2 regions of the Gordonia sp. NPDC003504 genome follow, and region 1 is predicted to be linked to the other one. Evidence: predicted binding sites of a transcription regulator. Region 1 holds the regulator's gene; the other holds the start of a gene.

Region 1 (3,415 bases):
ACGATCCCCGAGGACGCGCGGGAGGCGGAGTTGTCCCGCTTCGTGGACGCGGCCGGGCTGGTTTCCGCCCGACTGCGCGAACGTGCCTCACATGCCTCCGGTGCGGCCGCGGAGGTTCTCATCGCGACCGCGGGCCTCGCCGAGGACCGCGGGTGGATCGGCGCGGCAGGCAAGCTGATCTCCTCCGGGTCGTCGGCGGCGTCGGCCGCGACCGCGGCGACCGAGCAGTTCGCCGCGCTGTTCACCAAACTCGGTGGTCTGATGGCCGAGCGCGTCACCGATCTCAACGATGTCCGTGATCGTGTCGTGGCCGAGTTGCTCGGACAACCCGAACCAGGTGTGCCGGTGCCCGCCGAGCCCTCGGTGCTGTTCGCCGCCGATCTGGCACCGGCCGACACCGCCGGACTCGATCCGAAACTGGTCACCGCGCTGGTCACCCGGCTCGGCGGTCCGACCAGTCACACCGCGATCATCGCCCGGCAGTTGGGCATTCCGTGCATCGTCGCGGTCGCCGATCTCGACGAGGTGACCGCCGGAACCCTGGTGCTCGTCGACGGCACCGCGGGAACCGTTGTGGTGGAACCGGATCCGGATCAGGCACGGGTGGCCGTCGATGAGAGCCGACGCGAGGCGGAACTCGTGGCGGGCTGGACGGGGCCGGGGCGCACCGCCGACGGTCACGCGGTGGACATCCTGGCCAACGTGGCCGACGGCGTCTCCGCGCGCGCCGCCACCGCATATCCGGTCGAGGGAGTGGGCCTGTTCCGCACCGAGCTGGCCTTCCTCGACAGCGCCGAGGCGCCCACGGTGGCCGAGCAGACCGAGCTCTACCGCGAGGTGCTGGAGGCGTTCGCGGGCAGGAAGGTCGTCGTGCGGACGCTCGACGCGGGTTCGGACAAGCCGTTGAAATTCGTCGACCATGGCACCGAGGCCAACCCGGCCCTGGGAGTCCGGGGTAATCGGATCACCGCTCGACACCCGGAGATCCGGGCCGGGCAACTCAACGCGATCGCGGCGGCGGCCCGCGAGACCGGAAGTACTCCGTGGGTGATGGCGCCGATGATCGCCTCGGCCGAGGAGGCCGCGGAGTTCGCGGCCGCAGTGCGCGGGCGCGGCCTGGTCGCCGGCGTGATGGTCGAGATCCCGTCCGCCGCGATACTCGCGTCGTCGATCCTCGCCGAGGTCGACTTCGTGTCGATCGGTACCAACGACCTGACGCAGTACACGATGGCGGCCGACCGGATGTCGGCCGATCTGGCCGAACTCACCGATCCGTGGCAGCCCGCGGTGCTCGCGCTCATCTCGATGGTGGCCGAGGCCGGAAAGCGAATGGACAAACCTGTCGGCGTCTGCGGTGAGGCCGCCGCCGATCCGCTGCTGGCCTGCGTACTCGTCGGACTCGGCGTCACTTCGTTGTCGAGTGCGCCGGCGGCGTCGGCAGCGGTCGGCGCCAAACTCGGTGGCGTCACCCTCGATGCGTGCCGCGCCGCAGCGAGTGCAGCACTGGCGACCTCCTCACCCGCGGCCGCACGTGCCGCCGCCACCGCGGCGCTCGCCGGCTGAACCTCGGCGAGCGCCGCATCGGGCGGGCCCGGGGTCGGATCAGATCCGGCGCATCACCGTGACGACCTTGCCCAGGATGGCGGCGTCGTCGCCGGGAATCGGTTCGAAATGCTCATTGTGCGGCATCAGCCACACATGACCGTCCTTGCGCTTGAAGGTCTTCACGGTGGCCTCGCCGTCGATCATCGCGGCGACGATGTCACCGTTGTCGGCCACGTTCTGCTGGCGCACGACGACCCAGTCGCCGTCGCAGATCGCGGCGTCGATCATCGACTCGCCGACCACCTTCAGCAGGAACAGTGATCCCTCGCCGACGAGTTCACGCGGCAGCGGGAAGACGTCCTCGACGGCCTCCTCGGCGAGGATCGGTCCACCGGCCGCGATGCGTCCGAGAACCGGAACGAAGGTGGGGGCGGGCAGATTCGACGCGACCGCGGTGTCGTCCGGCGGGGTGTGCTCGCCGTCCTGCACGTTGACCGCACGCGGGCGGTTGTGGTCGCGCTTGAGCAGTCCCTTGCGTTCCAGTGTCCGCAGCTGATGAGCGACCGACGACGTCGAGGCCAGCCCGACGGCGTCGCCGATCTCGCGGATGCTCGGCGGATAGCCGCGCTCGCGCACCGACTTGCGGATCACATCGAGCACGCCCCGCTGACGCGGCGTGAGCGAGGCCTCCGCGGCCACCGCGTCGAACGGGACCTCCGGCTCGTCGGCGGCGGCCGGCCCGCGGCCGCGCTTGGTCGACGACGTCGACGTCGTCGAACGTCGGTTCTTCTCACTCATCGGGTGTTCGATCCTTTCGGTCGGAAACTCTGCTGTGGTCGGACGGTGTTGTCGGTTGTCCCGTGCAGTCGGTTGTCCGATGCGGTCGGTTGTCCGGGGTGCGGCGGGGGCTGTCCGCGGGTCTGCGCTGCTGGTCAACGGCCAGGTTAGTCCAGGTCACCGACAACTTCAAACACTTGTTCGACGTGTCGCGAGAAATTGTCGGAGGTGCGTGATAGAACTTCGAACATCAGTTCCTCGAACGAGTGATCGAGAAGTGATCGAGAAGTGATCGAGATCGGAGACTCTCATGCAGAACACCTTGGTTCGCAATGAAACCGCAGGTCAGGCGCGTCGGGCGACGGTTCGGCGCACCCCGTCCGGTGCCCGTTTGGGTGCCTTTCCCGACGCCCGGTGTGCGGTGCGAGACGATGTCACGCCCCGGTGCGGCGCGATCGTGCACGCAGGACGGCCGGCTCGCCGCGCCACCCCGGTGGCGCGGCACCGGCACCTCCACCGCCCCGCCGACAATCGTCCGGTCGACCGGCCTCGGGTCGCGATCCCCAGGCGCCCGGCCGGGACGCCGTGCGCCGGGCTCGCGTCGCAGTCCCGTCGGGCGGGCCGTCGCGGTGCCGCGGTGGCCCTGCTGACCGGGGTGGCGCTGGCGATGCTGGTGTGGCTGATCGGTGTCGCCGGCAGCGATTACCAGGAATCCGCCGCCCCAACGCCGGTGGCCACGCAGGTGGTGCACGTCCGGGCGGGGGAGTCGCTGAATTCCGTCGCCGCGCGCGTGGCACCCGAGATGCCGCGGCAGGCGGTCATCGACCAGATCGTCGAGCTCAACGACATGGGTGGCAGCGCCCTGCGTGTCGGTCAGGCGCTGCTGACGCCCGCATATCGCTGAACGGTGAGGCGCTATTCTCGATGCATGCGCTGCCCGTTCTGCAGGAATGATGACACCAAGGTCATCGACTCCCGAGTCGCCGACGAGGGACAGGCGATCCGTCGTCGCCGTTCGTGCAGCGCCTGTGGCCGACGATTCTCCACCGTGGAGACCGCCGTGCTGGCGGTGGTCAAGCGCAACGGCGTCACC
Region 2 (3,415 bases), on a different contig from region 1:
ATGTTCAGCCCTTCCGGCGTGGTGAAGACGGTGACCAGCCGTCCGTTCTCGTCGCGGTACTGGTCATCGAGCCAGCGGGAGTGCGTTTTCTGCAGGTGATGTCCACGGCACTTGGCGTTCAGCCCGTCGGGGGTGGTCTGTCCACCGAGTTCGGGGTGCTCGTGGTCGTATTCGTGCACGTGATCACAATCGCCGTCGAAGGCACTACCCCGGCAGGCGGGGATGACGCACTCACCGTGACGCATCCGGATGAATGTGTCCAACGCCGTCGACAGTCGGTATGGATCCGACGGCAACGCCGACGGGAGTTCGACGTCCTCGGGATTCACGCCCTTGGGCACCATCCGTCGGATCGTGGTCGGGTATCGGCTGATCAGATCGAGGATCTGCTCGGGGATGACCGCACCCTGCCCGACGAGGTAGCCGAGGTTCCCGTCGATCGGCATCTCGGCGGCCGAAACGGTGCTGCCCGAGCGGGATTCGGCGTCGGCGGGCGCGGCGTCCGTGTCATCGTCGGGCGCCGAATCGGGAGGTCCATCGTCGGCGGGTTCGGGTGGCGGTTCCGCAGCGACATCCGTTTCTGCGCTTGCGCTCTCGGCGTCCGAGCCGCATTCGTCGGGCAGAGTCATCTGCACCGCACGCGTGTCGGTATGCGTGGCCGGCTCGGGCTCGGGTTCCTTCTCGAGCTCAGGCTCGAGATCCGGCTCGGATGCGGGCTTCGATTCCGTACGGCGCGACTGAACTACCGATTGGCGTGCACCTCCACCGGATTCGTCGCCGGCATCGGACCGTCCCCGTCCTTGCGCCTGGCGCTCCTGTTCCTGGCGCTCCTGTTCCTGTTGGCGTTCCTCGATCGCCGCAGCGGTGGTCTCATCGGCGATGACGTGCAGCACGATCTGCACATCCGGAATACAGCCCGGCTCCGGAATGTCGGCGGGGCAGTCCTCTTTGCCGCATTCACACGCGAACTGCGTCCCCGACAACAACGAGTACATGGCATCGGCCTGGCGTTGCCGCCGCGTCCGCGGGTCTTTCCGGCAGGCGCAGTCGGCCAGGGCGGCGATCGTCTTCTCCGCGATCGTGATGTTCTCCGCGGACATGGTGCCGGTGATCTCCCCGGTCCCATCCCCCTCGAAATGAGTGAACACACCCCGCTTGTCCAGGTTCCGTTTCCGCGGTTCCCGCACGGCGTCCGGAGCATGCTGGAACACGATCTTGTCGACCATGTCCCGCAAACTCGTCGCCGGCCACTGCCCCTGCCTGCTGAACAACCGCTCGGCGATCGCTGCGTCGACCAGCGCGGTGTTCGGATGCAAGGCCGGCCCCGGATCGAGCAGGTTGGTGCGGTCGATCAGGGTCCGGAACTGGCTGTGGCTGATCCGCCCCTCGCGTAGTGCCCGCCCCGTCTTCGGCAGGCGGGTGGCCATCACGATCGCCTCATCCAGCATCCGCCGGGTGGTCACCATCGCCAGGTTGCGGGTGCGGGAGATGTGTTCGGCCGCGATCTGCGCGTACTCCGCCGACTCGTCCAACGGCCGGTCGGTCAGACACCTCACCACATACGCGGTGAAATACGAATCCAGCCACGCCATATAGGAACGGCACCGATCCAACTCGGTCATCGCGACCAACACCTCGTTGATCGAATGCTGATCCAACCGATCCGGATCCACCCCGAACAGAAACTCCGGCGGCAACCCCGGCCACGGCGACGGCCCCTGCTTCAACAACGCGTCGCGCACATCCCCACGAATCCGCGCGCTCCATGGAATGCTGCTCACCCTCGCCCCCTCGAACAAGATGACCGTCGAAGCTCTCTTCGATCTGACCATCATTGTAAAGACGGCCACCGACAAAACCGTTCACGCCGACGATCGGCCACCCCATCTGTGGACCAATCGACTTCTGGGGACAACTCAGCTCCGCGCCCGACGTCGGGTGACGGACGGTGGCCCCGACCGCGACCCGCTCGGTCCGGCGAATACTCCTACTCGCAGGATCGTCGGCACTCGGCCGCGCATCGAATCACGAAGGGCCCCACCGAAACTGCTACAACAGCCCGCGTGACTTGAGCACCAGGTAGTGATCGGCCAGAGCGGCCGGGAGGTGTTCGGGATCGGCATCGACCACGTCGACCCCGATGCGTCCCAGCGCCGATTCGGTCCGTTCACGCACCATCAGGGTGCGCGCCGCCGCGGCTGCCTCGTAGATCTCGGCGGCGTCGTCGCGTCGCGCACTCATCTCCTCCACCGCCGGGTCGCGGACCGAGCCGATGATCACCTTGTGCCGCAACGCGAGCACCGACAACGGAGCGAGCAGCGATTCCTCCACCGCGGCCGGTTCGAGCGGCGTCAGCAGCACCACCAACGCCCGCTGCCGCGTGAGCGTGGTGACCTCGGCGGCCAACAACGGCCAATCCGCTTCCAACAGAGCCGGTTGCAGCTCGGTCATCGCGTTGACCAGGTCGCCGAGCAGGGTGGTGCGCGGCGACCCGACGACACGTCGGTGGATCACCCTGTCACCGGCGATCAGGTCGACCCGATCACCGGCGTGGGCGGCCAACGCCGACAACAGCAGTGCCGCATCCATCGCCGCGTCGAGGCGGGGCGCGTCACCGACGCGTGCCGCGGAGGTCCGGGAGGTGTCCAGCACGATGATGATGTGGCGGTCCTTCTCCGGCTGCCAGGTACGCACGACCACCGAGCGTCGGCGTGCCGTCGCGCGCCAGTCGATGCTGCGGACGTCGTCACCTTCGACATAGTCACGCAGCGAATCGAATTCGGTGCCCTGACCGCGGATACGCACGGCCGACCGACCGTCGAGCTGGCGTAGCCGGGCCAGGCGTGAGGGGAGGTGCTTGCGTGAATTGAATGGTGGCAGGGCACGAATCACCCCGGGCAGAGGATAGCTGTGCTGTCGTGCGGCCAGGCCGAGCGGACCGGGGCGTCGGATGGTCGCGCGTACCGCGAGCCGATCACCGCGGCGCACCGGCACCAGAACGGTGGTCAGTTCCCGGCGCTCGCCCGGCGGGATGTCGAGGTCGTGCTCACCGGACCGCACCCCGGCCGAGGGCTGCCACGAATCACGCAGCCGCCCTCTGAATCTCCGGGTCCCGACATTCTCGGCGACGATCACCGACGAACCGGCAGCACCGAGACGGATTGGTGCCGACGGAAGGCGATACAGTCGCAGCGCCGTCGAACCGGCCGCGAGCAGATCGACCGCCATCACCACCGCGCAGGCGAACACCCACAGCAACACCACCCACACGTGGGGGAACACCACCGCAGGAATGATGCCCAGCGAGAGGAGGGCGACGAAGCGGCCGGTCAGCACCATCAGCGCGGGACCGGTACCGAGTTGATCGCGGCGTCGAGCACCGCGGCCACCGAGACGCCCTCCAACTCCGCCTCCG

The links. The regulator LexA, encoded in region 1, represses DNA repair genes until DNA is damaged. The targets are predictions, from matches to a motif close to CGAACANNTGTTCG.
Region 2: ACWDPV_RS13570 (DUF222 domain-containing protein) is a predicted target of LexA. The motif match lies at 1,809-1,822, and genes of this name have one in related genera.

What each region holds. Positions count from the first base shown of each region.
Region 1 is NZ_JBSFPC010000016.1:69,724-73,138, reverse strand. Features, by position in the region: gene ptsP (phosphoenolpyruvate--protein phosphotransferase) at 1-1,563, shown strand, start outside; gene lexA (transcriptional repressor LexA) at 1,603-2,343, opposite strand; gene ACWDPV_RS21930 (LysM peptidoglycan-binding domain-containing protein) at 2,960-3,226, shown strand; gene nrdR (transcriptional regulator NrdR) at 3,251-3,415, shown strand, end outside.
Region 2 is NZ_JBSFPC010000006.1:142,764-146,178, forward strand. Features, by position in the region: gene ACWDPV_RS13570 (DUF222 domain-containing protein) at 1-1,781, opposite strand, end outside; gene ACWDPV_RS13575 (DUF58 domain-containing protein) at 2,050-3,339, opposite strand; gene ACWDPV_RS13580 (AAA family ATPase) at 3,339-3,415, opposite strand, start outside.